2 regions of the Veillonella sp. Ser01 genome follow, and region 1 is predicted to be linked to the other one. Evidence: a T-box and tRNA genes for the amino acid it is inferred to sense, from the RefSeq annotation. Region 1 holds a T-box; the other holds one or more tRNA genes.
What was found. A T-box is a leader RNA that pairs with one kind of tRNA and senses whether it is charged. The one in region 1 lies ahead of thrS (threonine--tRNA ligase), so its partner is inferred to be a tRNA-Thr.

Region 1 (12,339 bases):
TCTGCTTCATAAATTACTTAATTATAATAACAAATTGACTGGTGAAAGTCAACAAAAAATATTGAGCTTTTAACAATGAATTTGTTATTACAACTCTTATAGTATAACAGACATTATAAGTTCTGTATATAGGTATACTTACTGACACCGTTCTCTCTTTATGTATACAATATTCTTATAAATTATACAACTAATTCTATAGAAAATACGATACAATAATATTTATAGAATAGTCTAGCTTATATAGTTTACTTTATAGAATAATGTACTTTATAGGATACTAAACTTTATAGGATAGTCTAGTTTATATAGTTTACCTTATTTATTATTATACAGTAATAGGTATTACACAAATTGAAAGGAGTTTTATTATGAGTGTAACAACCACTGCCCCTCCTCAAAAGGCGCGTACAACTGCTCAAAATATTGGACTTATTTTATCCTTTATTGTTTTAGGCGGTATTTTATTATTGCCTACACCGGAAACATTATCTACCGGCGGTCATCGTATGATTGGTGTACTAGCCTTTGCCATTATCTTATGGATGACCTCAGCTGTTTCCTATCCAGTAAGTGCCACCATGATTACTGCACTTACCGCTTTACTATTAGGATTCTCACCGAATCCCGAAGCACCTGCTAAGGCGATGGGCACAGCCAATGCCTTGAAGCTTATCATTTCTGGTTATTCTTCACCAGCCATGATTCTTGTAGGTGCTGCTATGTTTATCTCTGTAGCTATGCGCAAAACAGGTCTCGATCGTCGTATTGCCATGTTAGTACTGTCTAGCGTTGGTACTAAGGTAAGTCGTATTTATTTAGGTGTTATTATTACAGGACTTATCCTCGCCTTCTTCGTACCCAGTGCAACAGCGCGTATTGCCTGCTTAGCACCGATTATCATCGGTATTGTTGAAAACTTAGGTATTGAACGTAAAAGCCGCGTAGCCGCTCTACTCATGGTAGGTGCCGTACAGGCCGATACGTTCTGGAATATTATGATTCAAACAGCTGCAGCTCAAAATCTTGTAGCAGTAGGTTTTATGCAAACACAGATGAATACATCTATTAGCTGGATAGATTGGCTCACAGCAGCGGCTCCATTCTCCATCATTATGGTTATCATCGCCTATTTCTTAACACAAGCATTAATTAAGCCAGAGTTCAAAGAACTTGTAGGTGGCGATGTACAGCTTGCTAAAATGCGCCAAGAAATCGGTCCTATGAGCATGGATGAAAAGAAACTGTTATGTATCTCTATCGGTCTTCTCGCATTGTGGGCTACTGGTGGCAAGCTACATTCTATCGATACAACAACTACAACAATTGTAGCTATCGCATTGTTCTTCTTCCCTAAGATTGGCATTATGGATTGGAAATTTGCACAGCCAAACATCGACTGGGGTTCCATCGTTATGTTTGGTGCTGGTATCGGCCTTGGATCTGTATTACTGAAAACAAAGGCAGCCACTTGGCTTGCTCAAGTATTCGTAAACGCCTTCTCCCTTGAAAGTGCCAGCGTATTCATCTTAATTGCTGTAATGGCGGCCTTCCTCATTGTTATCCACCTAGGCTTTGCATCTGCTACAGCTCTCTCCTCTGCCATGATTCCTATTGTAATTTCTATTGTAGTTGGACATAACGCAGAAGGTCTTAACCCAATCGGCGTAACCATGCTTATGCAATATTCTATCTGCTTCGGTCTAGTATTACCAGTAAACTCTCCACAAGGTATGGTAGCTTACGGTACCGACACATTCGACGTAAAAACATTTATGACTACAGGCATTCCATTGACTATTATTGGCTATGTAATGATGCTCGTATTTGCTCTTACATACTGGCACTGGATTGGTATAGCTTAAAACTAACTAACAAAACATCAAAATCCTGCAATTTCTTATTAACAAAAATTGTAGGATTTTTTGTTTTAACTGGTTAACTTACTCCATATCCCCACTTTATCTATTATGCTCACTCACTCTATCGCTTACTTCAATACTTACTCTATTTCTTACTCTATTTTTTCTGGACTAAAATGTCTAAGTATAAATGTTAGATCAGATTTAATATCACTCTTCTTATTTTTGCGCATAGCTGAAAACATATTACCTAATACTTTATCATGCACAACTTGTACTTCTTCAAATAAAAGCTTTCCTTCATAAGTTAAAGCAAGACTTTTAGATCGTCTATCAATTGAACACACACTACAAGTCAATAAACCTTTCTTTGTTAAATTTTTTACAACTGCAAATAAATTTCCATACGACACTCGTAACTCATCCACTATAAAGCCCAATGTTGGTTTACACGACGAAACATAGACAAACTCCAACACATTATATTGCATCGGTGTCAACCCAAAACATCTTAATACAGCAACCTCCTTATCATGAATCACCGTATATATACGCTCAAATAAAAACCATAACTTCTTATCCTCTGGCATAAATACATCTCTAGGAACTCTTTTGGCTAACTTTAACCGTTTACCGTATCGCATAGCTCGCTCTAATCGATTAAAACCTTCTTCACTCTCACTAACCTCACGTAATCGTAATCGCGCCAATAGACTCACTCCTTTACCATTTTACAAATTTTCCATACATAACCTATTTTCCAGATACTACCAGTTAAAAATATTTATTTTTAACTGGTAGTATCTCTAAATCAGCTTATATCTCCGCTTAGTAGAATTACTTTTAACTGATAGTATCTCTAAATCAGCTTATATCTCCACTTAGCAAAATTACTTTTAACTGGTAGTATCTCTAAGTCAGCTTATATCTCTACTTAGCAAAATTACTTTTAACTGGTAGTATCTCTAAAATGACTTATATCTGTCCTTAAAAATTATTTTTAAATGGTAGTACCAGCAAAATAATATAATTAATTAAAGCTTGCATTGTGTTTTTACATCAAAGTATGAATAACCAAAATAATATTCGACAAAGATTCTAAAACTCCTGCAAAATAACAGTATTATTCCGAATTACTAGAAATATAATTACAAATTAAAATACAAACAAAATTTAAATACAAGCACAAAAAAGCGCCGTCCGAAGACAGCGCTTAATGTAGTTAAATTATTTACTACTCTTATTTACTAGTTTTGTTTATTAATCTTATTTACTCGTTTTCTTATTCTAATTCCTTACCTTTAAGTTCAGGAATCAAGAATAGGGTTGCAAGAATATCAAGTACATAGATAATAGCTAGAAATGCAATTGCTACTTGGTAGGAGTACATAGAGATGATCATGCCTACTACCATTGGGCTAAAGCCGCCTACAGCACGACCGATATTAAATAGTACATTTTGAGCTGTTGCACGGGCAGTTGTTGGGTATGCTTCTGCCATCAAAGCACCATAGCCACCCATCATACCATTTACAGCAGCACCTAAGATAGCACCAGCAAATAGCATGGCAGTTGGATCAGATAGTTGAGAGTAGATTAAAATAGATGCTACAGCACATACTTGGAATAGAATGAATGTAGGTTTACGACCTATTTTATCAGCCAAGCGACCAAATACCCAAATACCGACCATCATGCCACATACAGTAACAGCAGTCCATAAACCGGATTTTGTGAGGGAGAAACCTAATTGCTTACTTAAGAAATTAGGTAACCAAATCATAATACCGTAATAACCAAAGTTTTGAACAGATGTTAAAATAGCAACACCAATGGATGTCTTTGTAGTTCTTACATCTTTTACTAATAACTTGAAAGAGTTTGTATGTGAATGCTCTTTATCTTCTTTACTTTGTACAAAGATTTCTGGTTCATGTAGTTTCGCACGGAATACCCAAGCAATTAAAGCTGGAATAATGCCAACCATAAACATACCACGCCATCCAATAATAGGAATGAGTAATGGTGTTAACAAAGCAGCAGCCAACACGCCTAATTGCCAACCTAAGGCAACGTAGCTTGTTGCTTTTGCACGATGTTGAGCAGGCCAAGCTTCAGCAGCGAGCGCCATACCAATACCAAATTCACCACCTAAACCAATACCTGCTATTGTACGGTAGATAAGAAGATCCCAATAGCCTTGAGCAAAAGCACAGAGGCCAGTAAATATAGCAAATAAAACAATCGTCCAAGTTAAAACGCGAACGCGACCAAATTTATCTGACAAGGTACCGAAGATGAAACCACCAAGTACGGCACCAACCAAGGTCCACGTCACAAGAGACCCCGCTTGACCTGTGGTCAAACCTAAATCTCCAGAAATTAGTGTCAGCATAAAGCCAAGAATTAAGAGGTCAAAACCATCCATAGCATAACCAATGGAGGAACCAATAACGGCTTTCCAGCCATATGAATTTACTTCTTTCATAGTATTTCCTTTCGCTACTCACAGGTAACAATTAAAGAGATAGCCCCCACTATACAAATGGCCAACGCCTAGACTTAAGTCTAATGAAAGGCTTTAGTATATGGGGGCTAAATATTTAGTTACGTTCTTTGATTTCGATTTTAATAGAATTGAAGAATTCTTCGAATGGTACAGAACCTAATTCGTCACCGCCGTGTTTACGAACGTTAACTGTGCCTTCTTCAACTTCTTTATCGCCTACCACAAGCATGTATGGAACTTTTGCCATTTGTGCTTGGCGGATTTTGTAGCCAATTTTTTCGCTACGATCATCCACTTCTACACGTACATAGTCGCGGTGCATTTGTTTTGCCAATTCTTTAGCATATTCAACATGTTTTTCAGAGATAGGTAAGATTTTAACTTGTACAGGAGCCATCCAAGTTGGGAATGCGCCTGCATAGTGTTCAGTTAAAATACCGATGAAACGTTCCATGGAACCGAAGCATGCACGGTGAATCATGATAGGACGATGTTTTTGACCATCTTCACCAATGTATTCGATTTGGAAACGTTCAGGCAAGTTCATATCCAATTGAATAGTACCACATTGCCATGTACGGCCTAAGGAATCTTCAATATGGTAGTCAAGTTTAGGGCCGTAGAATGCGCCATCACCAGGGTTAATTACGTAAGGAATACCTTTCGCTTCAATCGCATTACGCAATGCTTCTGTAGCCGCTTCCCAAATTGCATCATCACCCATTGCATTGTCTGGTTTAGTAGACAATTCTACATGGTATTTCAAACCAAATTGGCTATAAATGCGGTCGAACAATTCGATAACTTTCATCAATTCAGATTGCATTTGATTTGGCAACATGAATACATGCGCATCGTCTTGTGTGAATGCACGTACACGGAATAAGCCGTGTAAAGCACCGGACAATTCATGACGATGAACTAAACCAAGTTCAGCATAACGTAATGGGAAGTCGCGATAGGAATGCATTTCGTTTTGGTAAACCAAGATACCGCCTGGGCAGTTCATTGGTTTAATTGCATATTCTTCATCATCGATGATTGTAGTGTACATGTTTTCACGGTAATGGAACCAGTGACCAGATGTTTCCCATAATTGTTTATTTAAGATGATTGGTGTACGAATTTCTTCGTAATCGAATTCATGGTGAACTTCACGCCAGAAGTTTTCCAATTCGTTGCGAAGAGCCATACCTTTTGGTAAGAAGAATGGGAAGCCAGGACCTTCTTCTTTGATAACGAACAAACCAAGTTCTTTACCAAGTTTACGATGGTCGCGTTTAGCTGCTTCTTCAAGCAAGTGAAGGTATGCATCAAGTTCTTCTTTCTTTTCAAATGCTGTACCGTAAATACGTTGCAACATTTTGTTCTTTTCATCACCGCGCCAGTATGCACCTGCAATGCTTTGCAATTTGAAAGCTTTTACCTTACCAGTGGATGCTACGTGAGGACCTGCACAAAGATCGATGAAGTCGCCTTGCGCGTAGCAAGAGATAACAGCATCTTCAGGAAGATCTTCAATCAATTCTACCTTGTAGTCTTCGTTTTTAGATTTGAAGAACTCAATAGCTTCTTGACGAGACATTACAGATTTAGTGATAGGCAAGTTTTCTTTTACAATACGGCTCATTTCCTTTTCGATTTTGCCTAAATCTTCAGGAGTTAAAGTATGTTCCATATCGATATCATAGTAGAAACCTTTATCGATAGCAGGACCGATAGCCAATTTAGCTTCAGGCCATAAGCGTTTAACCGCTTGTGCCAAAATATGAGAAGCTGTATGGCGCAAAGTATGTTTACCACCATCTTCTTCGAATGTTAAGAAAGCTACTTCAGAACCATCTACGAGTTCTTCGCGAAGGTCTGTTAATTCGCCATTTACATTAGCAGCTAGGACTTTTTTAGCCAAGCTGTTAGATAATTGTTTTACTGCTTCCCCAAGAGTAGTGCCAGCAGCGTATTCCTTTGCACTACCATCAGGTAAAATGATTTTTACATCTGCCATTTTTCTTTCCTCCAATTTATTATCTAGGATAGACTGGATTTTTGTAATAAAAAAAGACCCTCTATCCCTACAAAACAAGGGACGAAGATCATTCGCGGTTCCACCCTAGTTAACTACCTATACAAATATATATGTATAGTTAATTCACTTCATTAAGCCCGATAACGGTGGCGGCCGTATTTGCCTACTTAGGTTCGACAAATCAGTTTAAAGGGGGTAACTCTGATATATGTGTAAGGCATTTCCAGCATCTGCCTCTCTCTGGTACACAGGGATATGAGAATCATGTCCTTTGCATAACTTTTACTAGATTATAGTATCACAGGGAATTAAAAAATTCAATACAGTTCAATAGTAAATTTCACAAAATCTATAAATTAAAGAAACGCCTTTAAACACACCATATAAAAACGGCCCGATATAACTGATATGTACCCCTTTACGGGTTGTCCATTAAAAGGGGTACATATCAAACTCGAGCCGTTTATTAAGATTATCATATATACGCTAAGCAATGTAGCTATACTACAGCTCACTGTACATGAGCTAGATTATTAGCGTTTGAAGTTTGTAGATAACATAGCGCCAATTACTTTTTCCAATTTGCTATTGGAAAGGTCTGGGCCTTTGTAGAGTGTTAAAAGTACATCATTAGAGTTATCTTGTTTGGATACCATCATAACGCCACTACCACGAGCACCGTTATCGTCGTAATCTTTTGCTACGATAACGAGGTTCAAGTAATGGTCCTTCATGTATGTGTACACTTTACTTGTACGGGCAGAAGAACCGATCATTTTTGCCATGCTCATACCACGGTTGAATACGATTGTATTTGCATTATGTGGGTTTGCCGCTAATTGTTGTTTTTCCTCTTCATTTAAAGGCATGAGATTCACCATGAGGGAATCACCCATTTTACCACGGAACATAGCTGGCATTGTTTCGCGCACGTCTTCAGGAATACCTGTGTCAGCAGTCAATTTTAATTCTTTAGGAACAGTCATGTATAGAACGCCCTTGCTATTGCGACCTACCTCTGTTGTACTGAGGTCTACAGCGCTAAGCATAATAGAATCTTTAATGGTTGCTACTTGATTTGCCAATGGCTTTTCAGGAATGCCACGGCTTGCCAATTGTACGTCACCAGATTTAGTTTTTTTCAAGGTTTCTACATTCCAGTTAGCACCTTTTTTGTCAGCATCGCTAGCCTCTGTGAAAGCATTCACCCCATCTTTTGTGCCTACATACACGTAAGTTTGAGCTGGAATAATTGTATCTGGCGCACCAGTTTTATTGAACGCTGCACCATATACAACATTAGGGATTACAGTGGAGCCAACTTGTAAATTATTGTTAGTTTGGCTTTCCACATCAAAGTTGATATTACCAGTGAAGGTCATATCAGGACTATGATTGATGACTACTACATCCCCTGCTTGAGGAATAATAACAGGACCTACAGGACCTGCCATAGCTACGCCTGCCATAGATACACTTAGACAAGCTGTTAATAATGCACGTTTCAACATAGATTGTTTCATAGATATACTCTCATTTCTCTACTAGGTCTAAACATTTTGATGTAATTATAAAAATATGATATTAATCCTCGATAGTGACATAGTCCGATAGACTACTTAATAATTCAATAGCCAAGGGCCGTGTTGAAGGTGTACACCTTAGCATACATCGTCCATTTACATCAATAGATGTCATAACCCCTAAGTATTCATAGCCTTCAATGATGCGATTGATATAGTTCGTATGCTTCGGTTCAAGATGAAAGTACACATACGCTTCTTCCCCAGAGGTTGCTAAATCTGGTACATCAGTAAATGCACCGATAGATTTACTCGGTTCTAAAGATGTACCACTCATAAGTCCTCCTACACATCATTACTATAAAATGTAAATGCTATACATGTCGCTAGTATAGGCATCCATTAGATATGTTTGTCGTTAATATACTACGTACTAAGCTTCTTTTGGTTTGCACTCACGGCGCATCATAGAGTACGGTTCAAGTGGTGTATCCATGTAGATGCGTACCTTCATTTGCGCATGAGGCGCTACGTCGATTGGGTTACCATCTTCGTCTGTCATTTTTTCAATTACAGTTTCAACGAGTTCACCTTTAGGTTGGCAGAATTCTACTTTATCCCCAACCTTGAAGTTATTACGTTGTTCAAGATCAACGTATTTTTCTTCTTCGTTGTAGCCCATAACTAAACCGATGAAGTCATGGCTTTGTGTATTAGTAGATTTACCATAGTTTTGAGCTGTTTCATCAGGACGGCCTTCTGCAAAACCATCTGTATATGGACGGTGAGAAATCTTTTCTAATTCTGCAATCCATTCTGGACGAACATACCAGTCTTTACCTTCTTTAAGATATGTATCGATAGCTGTACGGTATACCTTTGCTACTGTTGCACAATAGTGAACGGATTTCATACGACCTTCAATTTTAAGGCTATCGATACCAGCTTCATATAAATCAGGAATGCGGTGAATCAAACACAAGTCTTTAGAGTTAAAGATATATGTGCCATGTTCATCTTCTTCAATTGGATAATATTCACCAGGTCGGTTAGATTCCACAAGGGAGTATTTCCAACGACAAGATTGAGAGCATTGACCGCGGTTCGCATCGCGATTGCCTGTCATATAGTTAGACAATAGGCAACGACCAGAATAAGAAATACACATGGAGCCATGTACGAAGGATTCGATTTCAATATCTACATTGTCCTTCATTTCTTTAAGATCTGCTAAGGATACTTCACGAGCTGCTACTACGCGTGTAGCACCCAGTTCTTTCCACATTTGAACTGTATGCCAGTTTGTAGTGGAAGCTTGTGTACTTACGTGAAGTTCAAGTCCTGGAGCCACTCGTTTAGCAAGGCTAAAAATACCCATATCAGCAACGATAATTGCATCAACGCCGATACTTTCAAGGAATTTCAAATAATCCTCTAAGCCTTCAAAGTCCTCGTTATGGGGAATGATATTACATGTTACATGGATTTTCTTGCCATGAGCATGTACAAATTCTACCGCTTCCTTTAATTCCTCGTCGGAGAAATTAGAGTTACCTGCGCGCAAGCCAAAACGTTTGCCTGCACAATATACGGCATCCGCACCGTAGCGAATAGCCATTTTAAGCTTGTCCATATTACCAGCTGGACAAAGCAATTCCATAAAATGTTCTGCCATTATTTGTTGTGCCCTTTCCACACACTCACACTCATACCATCACCCATTGGGTAAATGGTGGTGTTAAACAATTCTTTATTTTCAACATACGTTAAGTATTCTTTTAACCGTTTTACGATAGTCTTAAACCGCTTTGGCGGCTCCTTATCGCCTCTTACATAGCCTCTAAAAAGTACATTATCCGCCAGGATAACGCCACCTTCTTTCACATGAGGCAAAATAAGTTCTAACTGTTTTAGGTATTGCCCTTTTGGCCCATCTAAAAACACTAGATCATATTCACCAGTGAGTTCCGTTAAGACTTGAGACGCATCACCTTTCAGTAATGTAATTTTATCGGCATAATCGGATTGGTTAATATAATATTTCGCCATTTCGTGACGCACATCATCTAATTCAATAGATGTAATGTGTCCCTCCTCTTTATCGAGTAGCGGAGCCATCAACAAAGCAGAGTAACCAATGGCGGTGCCCACCTCTAACACAGAGGTGGGCCGGTACAAACCTATTAATTCTTCAAAGAGATGAACCTCAGATTCTCGTAGAATCGGTACATCATTAATCATCGCGTAAATACGCTGTTCATTTAAAATATCATTTAATGTCATGAAAGTAGATTCAATCTCCTACATTATTTATTGCTATTACCACTAGGAATTACCAACGTAGAACGATCCACAGATTCAGCTGGCTTTACTTCAATATGAGGTACTTGTTGTGTACTTGGTACAACATTTTGCATAGATTCTGGAGCAGGTGTTGTAGTTGGTACATAAGAGTTAGAACTAGATGATTGAGTTGCTGGTGCAGATTGAGCTGGTGCTTGTGGAGCTGGTGTTGGTGCTGGAATTTCAGCAGCTGGAACCGTTGTTGGTGTATATTTGTACGTAGGTTCCACATTAACATATTGAGAATCTGCTTCCACCGCTTCTTCAGAGCTGTAATTGTAGTTAGGCTCTGTCGTTGCCACAGCCACGTCATAGTTAGGACCAGCTTGTACTGCGGCCCCTGTATTAGAGGATGTAGCCGTATCATTACCATAGATTTTATGAACTTCCGCTAAATGTTCTTCATATGTTTTAGAGAAGTGGTTATGTCCATCTTTATCTGCTACAAAGTATAAATAATCTGTATCTTCGGAATGCAAGACTGCATCTAATGCTTTTTTACCAGGATTTGCAATTGGACCAGGTGGCAAGCCTTTAGATACGTATGTATTATACGGGCTTTGTAATTGCGTATCACCAATAGTTACATCTTCTTTTGCATAACCAAGTACATAGGAAATTGTCGCATCAGATTGCAATGGAATACCATGGGCTAACCGTTTTTTAAATACCCCTGCAATTGTTGGACGATCTGCATCAAATAAAGATTCACGTTCAACAATGGATGCCAATGTTACAAAGTCATGAATACTCATGTGTTGAGCTTGAATTTGTTTCTTCACAGCCGGTGTGAGGTAACGATTCATTTCGTCAGCCATCATTTGAATCACTTCACGTGGCGTTGCACCTACTGGAATTTCATAAGTACTTGGGAATAAGAAGCCCTCTACCGGATATGTAGCAGGTCTTGTACCTTTCATATAAGGATATGGTACAAAGGTCTTCGCTTCTGCTAAGAAATCCTTTGCCTTCATAATTTGATTTTTTTCAAGAACGATAGCAATATCACCAACTGTGTATCCTTCAGGAATTGTAACACGAATAGATTCTACATGACCTTCTTGTAATAAAGAAATGAGTTCGCGCACAGTTACCTTGTTAGGAATTTGGTAGTGACCAGTTTGAAGTTTATCATTGGTGCCGCTCAAATATAACCAAAGCTTAAAGCCTTGTGTGGAACGAATAAGACCTCGTTCATAGAGCATGTCTGCAATTTCAGTGCCAGTCTGCCCTTTTTCGATGACAAGTACTTGTGTACCATCATCTTGAGCAAAGGTGTTTGGCACTAAATAAATCACTCCCAAACCACCGGCGATGATTAATACGCCTACAATAATAAGGATTAAAATATATCTTAAGGCTTTTCTCACGACGTTGAGTTCCTTTCTGTAACATAACAGTATTTATCATCTTATTATACCATAAAGTCCATATTTCCCCTATATAAAAGGACATTATCATATTATAGGCCCCTTAATAAATAGCAAATAAAAATAGCGTATTGCCCAAAGACAATACGCTATTTTTATAAAGAACACGACTATTCGCCATCTTCCATTTCTTCATACAATTTTACTAGAGTTTCAAAGTTTTCATCATCTTCATCTAAAGGTACGTATTCTTCTACGCCTTCTTCATTTTTTTCGATGCGAGCCAAGATCATGTATGTATCATCTTGACCTTCATGGTCAGCCTCTTCATCTTGTACATGTACAAGAACAGCATATTCTTGGCCTTCATGACTTAAAATAATGTCCTCTGTGAAGTACTGTTTGTTACCATTTTCATCTTCGAATTCCAAGTAATATACTTCGCCTTCAAAATTTTGGTCAACCATCGGAAACCCTCCTTAATAAAAAATACTTATTTATTAATCTGCAAGCGATCTAAATATCCTTGCAAAATTACAACCGCTGCCATTTTATCAATAACGGACTTACGTTTTTTACGACTCACGTCAGCTGCAATGAGTTGGCGTTCAGCCATAACGGTAGATAACCGCTCATCCCAATATGTAACAGGTAAATCGATGACTTCCTTCATCTTTTCAACAAATTCTTCGGTCTTTTCAGCCCG
Region 2 (12,339 bases), on a different contig from region 1:
TCAAGCGTTCATCGACGAAGTAAACGCTTACCATGCACAAGTGGACAGCACTCAACAAAACTTCGATTGGGAACAATTGTGGAAAGGTGAAGAAGATATCGTATCTCTTCGTTCCACATTGTTGTTAGGTATGCGTGGTATGGCTGCATACGCATGGCATGCTGCTCGCCTTGGTTTCCATGATGCTGACGTTGACGCTTGGTTCGTTAAAGGTTTAGTAGAAATGGCGAAAGATCACAGCGCTGAAGAATGGCTTGGTCTTTTGATGGAATTCGGCGAAATCAACTTGAAATGTATGGCTGTTCTTGATAAAGCTAATACAGAATCTTACGGTACACCAGTACCAACTACAGTACCTTTGACTGTAGAACCAGGTCCTTTCATCGTTGTAACTGGTCATGACCTTCACGACTTGAAACAATTGTTGGAACAAACTGATGGTAAAGGTGTAAACATCTATACTCATGGTGAAATGTTGCCTTGCCACGCTTACCCTGAATTGAAAAAACATCCTCAATTAAAAGGTAACTTCGGTACTGCATGGCAAAACCAACAAAAAGAATTCGTTGACGTTCCTGGCGCATTCTTGTTCACTACAAACTGCATTATGCCACCAAAAGAAAACTACAGAGAAAATATCTTCACTACAGATATGGTAGGTTTCGACGGCTGTGCACACATCGAAGAAAAAGAAGACGGTACTAAAGACTTCTCCGCAGTTATCAACCGTGCAATCGAATTGGGCGGCTACAAAGAAGCTCAAGAATTCACTGGTATCAACGGTGGTCACGAAGTAACTACTGGTTTTGGTCATGGTACAGTATTGAGCATTGCTGATAAAGTAATCGACGCTGTAAAAGCTGGCGCAATCAAACACTTCTTCTTAGTAGGTGGTTGTGACGGTGCTAAAGTAGGCCGTAACTACTACACAGAATTCGTAAAACAAACTCCAGATGATACAGTAGTATTGACATTGGCTTGTGGTAAATTCCGTTTCAACGACCTTAACATCGGCGAAATCGGTGGTATCCCTCGTATCCTTGATATGGGTCAATGTAACGATGCTTACTCCGCTATTCAAGTAGCAGTAGCTTTGGCTGGTGCATTTGAATGTGACGTAAACGACTTGCCATTAACATTGGTATTGTCTTGGTACGAACAAAAAGCAGTATGTATCTTGTTAACATTGTTGGCATTGGGTATCCGCAACATCTACATCGGACCTTCCTTGCCTAAATTCTTCTCCAGCAATGTATTGAACATTTTGGTAGAAAAATTCCAATTACATCCAATTACAACTCCAGAAGCTGACATGAAAGCTATCTTGGGCTAATAGGATCCATTAACTTATTAACTACAGTCCTACATCCCCTCTCTTTTATGATTTAGGACTGTTGTTATAAATAACGCACCTAGGGTTATCCTTAGGTGCGTTTTTTACTATTTTGTGAAAACTATCTGTTAGGGGCTGTATATTGATGGGGCCCAGTTTTGTATCTACAACCTAGTTAAAAAGGAAAGACTATACTTCTTTGCTCCTCGTGACCTGATGTCACTGCATAAGTATAGTCTTTCCTTTTTATAACTGTAGATAAGAAGGCGTCCCATCAATATACTATTCTTTTGATAGTTTTCACCTAAATAGTACTAGGGAAGGAGGTGGGAGTCCTCCTTATGCATACAAATATATCGCTAATGTGCATATAGACATCTATCAATATCGATTGTTATACTATAGGTAAAGTAAGATTTTCACATTGTTTATGTGTATATAGAGGCGTGTATGAATAGTATTTTTGATATTATAGGGCCTGTTATGATTGGCCCGTCTAGTTCGCATACAGCTGGTGCTGCGCGGCTAGGTAAGATGGCGCGGTGTATTTTCCGTTCCACACCTAAAAAGGTGGATTTAACCTTATATGGCTCTTTTGCTAAGACCTATAAAGGCCATGGTACAGACCGTGCCTTGATTGGGGGCTTATTAGGTTTTAAAGAGGATGATACGAATATTCGTGTTGCTCATAAATTAGCTGAAAAAGAGGGCATGGAGTATAACTTTATCGAGTCTCCTCTTGATGTAGGTCATCCTAATGTAGTTCGTTTTGATATGTACGATGAACATAATCGTCATATGACTGTGATTGGTCGATCTCTTGGTGGCGGTCAAATTATGATTACCGAAGTCGATGGCAATGATATGTCTATTACTGGCGATGAGTTTACTCTTGTTGTATTCCATGAAGATAGACCTGGCGCTATCTCTTTGGTGAGCCAAGCATTGAGTGAGTCCGATATTAATATCGCTACCATGCGCGTGTTTCGGAAGGGTAAGCACAAGGATGCAGTGATGGTCATTACTACAGATACAGTAGTAAATCCTATTACCGTTCAGTTTATGCGCGAGTGTCCAGGCATTCAAGATGTCATGACCTTTGAAGCGTTATAGGAGGGCGAATGATGAGTTATGCATATGATACAATTGCAGATATTATTCGCTTAGCTGAGGAGAATCATATTTCCTTCGGCGATGTAGTACTGCGTTATGAATTAGAGAATTATGACCGCAGTGAAGACGCGGTTATTCGTGAAATAGAGCATCGTTTAGACATCTTTGAAAGTTCTATTCAAGATGGTATAGACTATGCAGAAAAAACAGCGTCTGGTATGTCCGGCGGTCAGGCGGCACAGCTTAATGGACAAGCACCAAGATTTATGAGTGATATTGCGTACAAGGCTATGACCTATGCTATTGCTGTTAATGAAGCAAATGCAAAGATGTTCCGCATTGTTGCGTGCCCTACGGCTGGATCTTGTGGTGTTATGCCTGGTGCGATGAAAGCAGTAGCGGATCATTACAAGCTAGATAGAGCAACTATGGTAAAGGGCTTCTTGGCTGCCTCTGGCATTGGCAATGTCGTAGCGAATCGCGCTTGTGTGGCCGGTGCCGTTGGCGGATGCCAAGCAGAAATTGGTACGGCCGCTTGTATGGCTGCCGGTGCCATTGTAGAAATGATGGGTGGTACGCCTCGTCAAGTAGGACATGCTATCGCATTGTGTATGAAAAACTTATTGGGCCTTGCCTGTGATCCAGTAGCAGGGCTTGTAGAGGTACCGTGCGTCAAACGTAATGGTTTCTATGCAGTTCATGCCATTACTGCATCTGAATTGGCTTTGATGAATATTGAAAGTCAAATTCCACCAGATGAAGTTATTGAAGCAATGAATAATATCGGGCGCGCTATGCCAGCAGCATTGCGTGAAACAAGTGATGGCGGCCTTGCGGTAACACCGACGGGTACAGCTATTGCAGAACGAGTGCAATCCTTATAGGATTGCACTTTTTTCATGCTTTCATTTGTAGTAAAATAAAGATTAGACTAGTTCAGAAAGGAGTGTGTATGATGGAACAAGCCAATCGAATATTGACTGTATTAGAAGAAGCCGGTTATGAAGCCTATATCATTGGCGGAGCAGTGCGCGATATTTTGATGCATCAAAAGCCTCATGACTTTGATATTGTGACGTCTGCACGTCCTGATACGGTAATTGAAGTCCTACGAAGTCAAGATATTCAAACGACAGATTTAGTAGGAAAATCCTTTGGTGTAGTAGTGGCTACACTAGAAGGAAAGCAATATGAAATTGCAACGTATCGCACTGAACGATATGGAGCGGATAGTCATCGACCAGAAGAAATCGCTTATGCCGATACCTTGGAGGAAGACGTGTTGCGTCGTGACTTTACGGTCAATGGCATGGCTATGAATCGTTTTGGTGAGGTTATAGATCTAGTAGGGGGACGCCGAGATATCAAGCATAAGACATTGCGAACCATTGGCAATGCACAGCAACGCTTCGAAGAAGATGCATTGCGATTATTTAGAGCATGCCGCTTTGTGGCAAAGCTAGATTTCTTACCTAGCAAAGATTTATTAGAAGCTATGCCAAAGGCATTTCATCGAGTGCCTGGGTTATCTCTCGAGAGAGTTCGTAGTGAACTGGACCGACTCATGTTAGAGCCCGCTGTGGCTAAGGGCCTTGATGTATTAGTACAATCTCGCTTGGCCGAGTGCTCTTGTCGCATTGTAGAAAATGGCGTCGCTCGTGAAGTGCCTATTTTACCAGAGCTATACCATCTTGTGAATTTACCACAAGAAAAAGACTTTCACGAATTTGATGGTTGGTATCATACATTAGCCGTTGTATCTCATACAGAACCAGATTTAATATTACGTTGGGGTGCACTGTTACACGATGTAGCAAAGGGTATGCCGGCTGTACGAGCTGTTATTAACGGACGTTTGACAGATCGTGGCCATGATACATTAGGTGCTGAGATGACAGAATCCTTGCTTACTCGTTTAGGTTATCCTAAGGCTTTTGTGCGCCGAGTAGCTTGGATTGTAAAAAATCATATGCGCTTTCATTATTTTGTACAAAATGGGGAAGCTAATGAGAAAAAGTGGATCCGTAAAGAGGCTCGTAGCGGTGAGTTTCGAGATAGTCAAATTATGCGAACTGCATGGGAGCAATTATCTAAGGTTTGTGCTGCCGATGTGTTAGGCTGTGGGAAGCCTTATGCATCGACTGATGGTACCTTAGCCTTTGGTGAATGTATGGCAGATCTTAGCCTAGAGATGCCTATCCATACAAAGGATTTAAATTATGACGAACGAGTTATTAAGCTTGCAGGGAAAAAAGTGGGGGAAGGATTGCAGTATTTATTAGGTCAGGTACAAAATGGGGTGATTCCCAATGAACCAGATGCATTATATGATGCATTAGACCATAAGTTACGCCGTCCAGTGGAGAAATGATGAAGTTATTAAATAAAGCGTTATTACGCATGAGCGATTGGAGTCGCACTACGTGGTGCCTTGCCATACTCATGACCGTTGCCTTCGTCCTTATCGGGCGTTTAGCACAGTTACAGGTCTTTGATACCTTTGACCTAGAGAAGAAAAACTTATTACAAGTTCAAGTGGATAGAAAATTACAATCGCCGCGCGGTACAATCTATGACCGTAATGGCAAGCCTTTGGCGATGAGTGTAGTTACAAAATCTTTATATGCAGATCCGAAGATGATTAAACAGTCTCCTCAAGAGATTGCGGATCTCATATCGCCCTATGTAGCGATGTCAAAAGAGAATATTGTGAAAGCTTTGCAAGAGGATACTGCCTTTGTCTGGTTGAATCGTATGATGGATGCAGACAAATCAAAAGCGGTACAACAAGTTATTAAGGATAATAATATTGCAGGCCTTAATTTCGTTGAAGAATCTAAGCGCTATTATCCAAATGGTGTCTTAGCGGCTCAAGTATTAGGCTTTGTCGGCACTGATGATAAAGGTCTTGATGGCCTAGAAATGGTTCTTGATGACGAATTAAAGGGGGGCGTACAACAAGAAATTGTAGCTACTGATAATAAAGGGAATGCCATATTTGGTTCCGTACTATCTAAATTTTTACCAGATAAGGGTAAAAGCGTAACCTTAACCATCGATGCAACAATTCAATTTATTGCAGAACGCGCTCTTGATAAGGCGATGGTTGATACAGGAGCTAAGCATGCGAGCGTTATCGTTATGGATCCAAAGACCGGCGAAATATTAGCGATGGCCAATCGTCCAAGTTATGATCCTAATAACTACAACCAAAGTGGTGAAGAGGCTTTCAAAAATATTGCGGTTACCAATTTATATGAACCAGGTTCTACATTCAAACCTATCATTGCATCTGCAGCTCTTGCAGCAGGCAAGTGGAAGTTAGACACTGTGTATAACGATAAAGGGGCCTTCGCTGCCAATGGACATATCATTAGAAACTGGAATGGTGAGGGATATGGTCCTGTTCGTTTGCTAGATATTTTGAAGTACTCTATTAATACTGGTATGGCTGAAATTGGTACATTAACAGGTGCAGATATTCTCTCGAAATATATACGTGATTATGGCTTTGGCTCTGAAACAGGTATTGAATTGCCTGGTGAAGGAGCAGGTATTTTGTATAATCCAGAGGATATGAGTAAGCTAGACGTTGCGACTATGTCCATCGGTCAAGGTATTGCGGTTACACCATTACAAATGGTTCGCGCCTTTGGTGCACTTTCTAATGGTGGGGCTATGATGAAACCACATATCATCAAGTCTTATAGTAACTCTCAAGGCGATGTTACAAGTACGACTGAAACATCTGTTGTGGGACAACCAGTTCCGGCGGAAACCGCTAAAACCATTGTAGATATTCTAGAAAAAGAAGTATCCGAAGGTGGCGGTACAAAAGCGATGGTAGAAGGTTATCACTTCGGCGGTAAAACTGGTACGGCGCAAAAACTAGATACCAAACATGGCGGTTATCTCGACGGACAATACATTGCGTCCTTTATTGGCTTTGGCCCTGTAGAGGATCCAAAATTTGTAGTTCTTGTCGTTATTGATGACCCACAAAAGGGTTCTTATTATGGTAGTCAAATTGTAGCCCCTGTATTTAAGGACATCGTATCTCAACTTGTACGGTATTACCAAATGAGTCCGTATGTTAAAGAAAGTACACCAGTAGCTGTTAAAGCTGCTAATACATTACCTGAACCAAAACCGGGAAGTGATGGTTCTGTTACATTGCCTAACTTTACTGGTTTTACCTATGGTGAAGTGCGTGATTGGTTACATAAGGCGGGACTTGCCTTTAAACCGGATGGAACTGGTACGGCTACATCTCAAGATGAAAGTAGCGGTACAACTGTTCAGGCTGGTACAGCAATTACTGTTCATTTCCGTAGATAAAACGAATTCGGTCATAATTAGAAATTATAGACAGTTCGTTATATAATAGAATAAGAGACTTAGGTGCCTCTCCGGAGGCACCTTATTTTATAGATAGTTTGAATGAATGGAGATATACATGATTGAATTACGCGGTAAAGCAGTAGCAGATGCTCACAAGGCGATTTTACAAGAAAAAGTTGCAGCAGTAGGCGACTCTGTAATTACTATGGCAGTATTACTTGTTGGTGAAGACCACGGCGCTCATATGTATGCTACATTTATGGAAAAGACAGCAAAGAATTTTGGCTATGGTTTTGTATTAAAACAATTACCTGAAACGGCTACACAGGATGAAGTCGTTACAGCATTACAAGCTTTAAATAATGATGCAGCAGTCCATGGTATTCTGCCGTTAATGCCGATGCCTAAACATATTGATACTGAGGCGCTTATCGATATGCTAGATCCTAAAAAAGATATCGATGGTTTAACTACGTACAATATTGGTCTTGTAACTGCTGGCAAAGGTGGCTTTGCTCCTTGTACAGCAAAGGCGTGCATGGCAATTTTAAGTCACTATGATATTCCTGTGGAAGGCAAACATGTAGTTGTAGTTGGTCGTAGCCAAGTTATCGGTAAACCAGTAGCTCTTATGACTCTCGGTGCAAATGGTACGGTTACAATTTGTCATTCCAGAACTCCTGATTTAGGAGAGCAAGTAAAACGAGGCGATATCGTTATTGCTGCAGCGGGTCGTGCTCATATGATTACAGCAGATATGATTAAGCCAGGTGCTGTTGTTATCGATGTAGGCATTAATGAACTAGAAGGTAAGACGGTAGGCGATGTTGATTATGAAGCAGTAAAAGATATTGCGTCTGCAATTACTCCAGTGCCTGGTGGTGTAGGCTCTGTAACGACTACTATGATGCTTGAAGCTGTATATGAGGCATACTATGCATGAGATGTCTATAGCAGAAGGCATACTTGATGTAGCCCTCGATACGTTACGCCAACACGATGCATCTGTGATCCATTCCGTTCAACTCGATTTGGGCCTCATGAGTGGAGTAGAGCCAGATTCTCTCCTATTTTGCTGGGAAGCCGTTACAAAGGGGACTGCCGCAGAAGGTTCTCGTATAGAAATTAACACAATTCCTATTGAAGGAAAGTGCTTGGATTGTGATAAAACATTTCCTGTAGAAAATTATAAGTTTATCTGTCCCTATTGTGACAGTCATTTCGTACAAACCATTGGTGGCCGCGAACTACAAGTGACCTCCATGGATATCGATTGATAGAAAGGTTAGGACATGCAAGTTCAAGTTAAAACTAATGTATTGGCAAAAAATGATGCCATTGCAGAGTCCTTACAACAGTTGTTTAAGGAAAAAAATATTTTTGTATTTAATCTATTAGGTTCTCCAGGGGCTGGTAAAACATCTCTGTTAGAGGCAACTTTACATGATTTGAAAAAAGATTACCGCCTTGCTGTTATTGAAGGTGATTTGTTTACTGCTAAGGATGCGGAACGAATTCATGAATTAGGCGTTCCTGTTATTCAAATCAACACAGTGGGAGGTTGCCATCTTGATGCACAAATGATTCAAGATGCACTGGGTGATTTAAATCTTGATGAACTGGATATGATCATTATCGAGAATGTAGGCAACCTTGTATGCCCTGCAGAATTTGAGATTGGTGAAAGCCTGAAGGTAACTGTATTATCTGTTACTGAAGGTGAGGATAAGCCTCTTAAATACCCATTAATCTTTAAAGAGTCAAAGGCTATCCTCATTAATAAGATAGATTTATTGCCGTATGTACCTTTCAAAAAAGATAAGGCCATACAAGATATACGTAATTTGAATCCAACAGGAGAGATTTTTGAAGTAAGTTGCACGGCCCATAATGGACTAGAGCCATGGTTGACATGGTTGCGTGCGCAATTGGAGAGTAATCGATGAATCATTCTATTAAGAGCCGCATCGTAGCGGCACTTCTAGTAGGCTTATCTGCTACATCGGTAGGGTATGCAGCAGAGCCGGCTATTTCGACTGTGAAACAAACTGCGGTGGAATCTACAGAAAGTGCAAATGATGTTGCACATATGGATGAAAAGACAACTGTAGAAGCAGCGGGAACTGATGCGGCTGAGTCTGTTGCGTATATAGATAATGCACCGATTAAAGCTGTCAAAATCGATACAAAGATAAAAAAGGAAAGCACTAAAACAGGATGGCTAGCTGAACAAATGGCGGTTACCGAGTTTGGTGATTCCATACAGTTTTGGCAAGCGGCTAGCGAAAATGAAGGCCCGTTGCCTAGCGTAACGCAAAATAACTTGGCTGATATTGGTAAGTCTTATACGGCTAATAATTTGCCAGCGTTAGGGTCTGAAGATGATTATGCTATTGATGGGTATCGTTTAGGAGATCAGTTTGTAGCGCCTAAAGATGTTGAAAAAACAGTGGTTCGAGATAACTTTACGACGTACTATATGAAAGACTTGGAGGTAACCGTTTATACGGGACCTGCTCAAGAGCGTTTAGTAAATAATCAATTACGCGGTCAAGGGGCTACTTATTTCTTTGAACCGAATACTATTACTAATATTCATAGTACGAAAAAAGGCGTCCACACTGTACGCGATATTGGTGTTGGTAGTACACGCATGGAATTGGTATTTGCCTATGGTAGCCCTATTGCGATGTGGCGTGATTTGAAAAATGAAAGTTATATCTTCCTATATGAAGGTCATTCCGAAAATTCATGGTCTCGAAAAAAGGAATTTAATAGCTCGATAGAGAATACAAATAATAATAGCCAACAACAATCTATGCTAGGACAACAGAAAGAATATATTGCTTTCACCATCAAACAAAGCAATGTAGAGGCTGTTGATATGATTAGTGGGCAAGTATGGCCAAGATTTGGATTGCCTAAAGCTCCAGTATATGATTTTGAAGCAGGTAAATTGACTGCTGATGATTTTGTGTTGCGCGGCTATAAATTAAATGATTATTTTGTTAATGATCCCAATAATGATTGGAAACATCAAGGTATGTTGTTTGGGTCCACATTTATTGGGTATAACGAATATGGCGTGAGTGTTGATAAAAAAAATCTCATCAATCGTGTTCTATTAAATATTTACACACCTACTCGTCGCGGTATTGCGATGGGGGATACTAAATACTTATTGCTCTTTGTATATGGTATGCCTACTCGTATTGTTGAATCTACAACAAATGCGGGCACATCTACTGTATATGAATATAAAAATCCAGCGGCAAGCGACTCATATTTGCAGTTTGCCCTAGATGATAAAAACCAATATATCAAATCCGTTATGTTATCTGACCGTCCCGTTAAGTAGGAACGGTTACAGCGAGGAGGCAAGGGATATGGTTACAGTTCAAGATGTAAGAGAACGTTGGGAACAAATTCAAGGTGATGATGAACGCATATTGTTTATCGTTGGTGGTCCTGGTTCTGGTAAAAGTTTGTTAATTCGTGAATTATCTGAACAAAAAGGTTGGAAGTACTTAGAGGCAAAACAACTTATTGAAGAAGAGTTTTTATTAGTACCTCGTGATGAAAGGCCACAACTTGCAGAAGAAGTAATTCGTCGTGCATTAAGTCGCAGTGATACAGAAGTTGTTCTTATCGATGGTATTAATGTATTGTTTGCACCGATATTAAATTTAAATCCTCTTGAACTATTAAAGACTATTAGTAAAACATATCCGATTGTTGTAGGTTGGCGTGGTCATCTCGAAGGTGATCAATTGTACTTAGAACACAATAATGATCCAAAACATGCGGTAGTGACAATCACTAAACCTGATCGTGTTATGGTTATTGATTAATAGAGTTATATTGATTGCTGAGGGCATTATATATTGCCATGAGTTATGACTGCATATAAAAGGCAGGTGATATCATGGACCAATATGTAATTGCCCTCATTTTAGGTGTTATAGAAGGTATAACAGAATGTATTCCTGTATCTAGTACAGGGCATATGATTATTATTGGGCATATGCTTAATTTTGAAGGTGCCCATGCCGATGTGTTTGAAGTGTTCATTTAAATTGGTACTATTGGATAATAGTGGCTATATTAGCAATTATCTATCTTTATCTATGATTGCCGATGAGGAAAAAATGAAGTTTAAAAAGTTTAGAAAAAATACTTGCATAGGGTATCGTTTCATGTTATTATGATTAAGCACTAAGGGATACCGCAGTGAACGAAAAAACTTTAAAAAAAGTTTTTAAAAAGTTCTTGACACTTAGTGAGGCGGATGATAAAATACATCTTGTCGTAATGATGCTGGCGTAGCTCAATTGGTAGAGCAGCTGACTTGTAATCAGCAGGTTGTGGGTTCAATTCCTATCGCCAGCTCCATTTTATTTTTGGAGGGATTCCCGAGCGGCCAAAGGGAGCAGACTGTAAATCTGCCGTCTTCGACTTCGAAGGTTCGAATCCTTCTCCCTCCACCATTTATAGCGGGGTGGAGCAGTTGGTAGCTCGTCGGGCTCATAACCCGAAGGTCGCAGGTTCAAGTCCTGTCCCCGCAACCACAAAAATTCACAGTGAAATGATCGTTCATTGTGCTGGTGTAGCTCAGTCGGCAGAGCGTATCCTTGGTAAGGATAAGGTCACCGGTTCAATCCCGGTCACTAGCTCCATACATGGCGGCATAGCTCAGTTGGCTAGAGCAATCGGTTCATACCCGGTGTGTCCGCGGTTCAAATCCGTGTGCCGCCACCATTAAACCTCACATTGGTGAGGATTTTTTTATTTCTTTATAAAATACAAATTGAAGCTGATGAGTGTAAGGATTACATTTGTCAGTTTTTTTATTTTAGAAGAATATTTGTATTTTTAGAAGTTTTTCTATATATGGTATAATAATGTATAAGGGAATCTTATATTCCATTGATAAATTAGGGTTAATATATTATATTAATACTAGAATGTAATTTGTTTTTGTGAAGGAGGATACAATCCTAATGGCAAAAGAAAAATTTGAACGTACGAAACCGCATGTTAACATTGGTACAATCGGTCATGTTGACCATGGTAAAACTACTTTGACAGCTGCAATCACAAAAGTATTGGCTGAAAAAGGCCAAGCTGACTTCCAAGATTACAGCATGATCGATAAAGCTCCAGAAGAACGTGAACGTGGTATCACAATCAACACTGCACACGTTGAGTATGAAACTGCTAACCGTCACTATGCACACGTTGACTGCCCAGGCCATGCTGACTATGTTAAAAACATGATCACTGGTGCAGCTCAAATGGACGGCGCTATCTTAGTATGTTCCGCAGCTGACGGCCCTATGCCTCAAACTCGCGAACACATCTTGTTGGCTCGCCAAGTTGGTGTTCCTGCAATCGTAGTATTCTTGAACAAAGCTGACATGGTTGATGACGAAGAATTGATCGAATTGGTAGAAATGGAAGTTCGTGAACTTCTTTCTTCCTACGAATTCCCTGGCGACGAAGTACCTATCGTTGTAGGTTCTGCGTTGAAAGCTTTGGAAGGCGATGCTCAA

Region 2: it encodes a tRNA-Thr, which carries the amino acid that the T-box ahead of thrS (threonine--tRNA ligase) is inferred to sense. The anticodon was not compared.

Annotation. Positions count from the first base shown of each region.
Region 1 covers NZ_JBSPUA010000001.1:202,252-214,590, reverse strand. The annotation lists gene ACWTVK_RS00985 (DASS family sodium-coupled anion symporter) at 372-1,865, shown strand; gene ACWTVK_RS00980 (MarR family winged helix-turn-helix transcriptional regulator) at 2,015-2,572, opposite strand; gene ACWTVK_RS00975 (MFS transporter) at 3,145-4,350, opposite strand; gene thrS (threonine--tRNA ligase) at 4,466-6,376, opposite strand; T-box leader at 6,451-6,683, opposite strand; gene ACWTVK_RS00965 (hypothetical protein) at 6,931-7,920, opposite strand; gene ACWTVK_RS00960 (DUF4911 domain-containing protein) at 7,982-8,257, opposite strand; gene ACWTVK_RS00955 (peptidase U32 family protein) at 8,354-9,595, opposite strand; gene ACWTVK_RS00950 (O-methyltransferase) at 9,595-10,203, opposite strand; gene mltG (endolytic transglycosylase MltG) at 10,227-11,633, opposite strand; gene ACWTVK_RS00940 (DUF1292 domain-containing protein) at 11,804-12,100, opposite strand; gene ruvX (Holliday junction resolvase RuvX) at 12,127-12,339, opposite strand, start outside.
Region 2 covers NZ_JBSPUA010000002.1:507,086-519,424, forward strand. The annotation lists gene hcp (hydroxylamine reductase) at 1-1,333, shown strand, start outside; gene sdaAB (L-serine ammonia-lyase, iron-sulfur-dependent subunit beta) at 1,784-2,446, shown strand; gene sdaAA (L-serine ammonia-lyase, iron-sulfur-dependent, subunit alpha) at 2,458-3,330, shown strand; gene ACWTVK_RS06220 (CCA tRNA nucleotidyltransferase) at 3,399-4,817, shown strand; gene ACWTVK_RS06225 (penicillin-binding transpeptidase domain-containing protein) at 4,817-6,784, shown strand; gene ACWTVK_RS06230 (bifunctional 5,10-methylenetetrahydrofolate dehydrogenase/5,10-methenyltetrahydrofolate cyclohydrolase) at 6,903-7,730, shown strand; gene hypA (hydrogenase maturation nickel metallochaperone HypA) at 7,723-8,064, shown strand; gene hypB (hydrogenase nickel incorporation protein HypB) at 8,080-8,733, shown strand; gene ACWTVK_RS06245 (hypothetical protein) at 8,730-10,145, shown strand; gene brxF (BREX-3 system P-loop-containing protein BrxF) at 10,174-10,638, shown strand; partial or broken gene ACWTVK_RS06255 (undecaprenyl-diphosphate phosphatase) at 10,713-10,859, shown strand; tRNA gene ACWTVK_RS06260 (tRNA-Thr) at 11,104-11,179, shown strand; tRNA gene ACWTVK_RS06265 (tRNA-Tyr) at 11,190-11,274, shown strand; tRNA gene ACWTVK_RS06270 (tRNA-Met) at 11,280-11,355, shown strand; tRNA gene ACWTVK_RS06275 (tRNA-Thr) at 11,388-11,463, shown strand; tRNA gene ACWTVK_RS06280 (tRNA-Met) at 11,469-11,545, shown strand; partial or broken gene ACWTVK_RS06285 (GTP-binding protein) at 11,788-12,339, shown strand, end outside.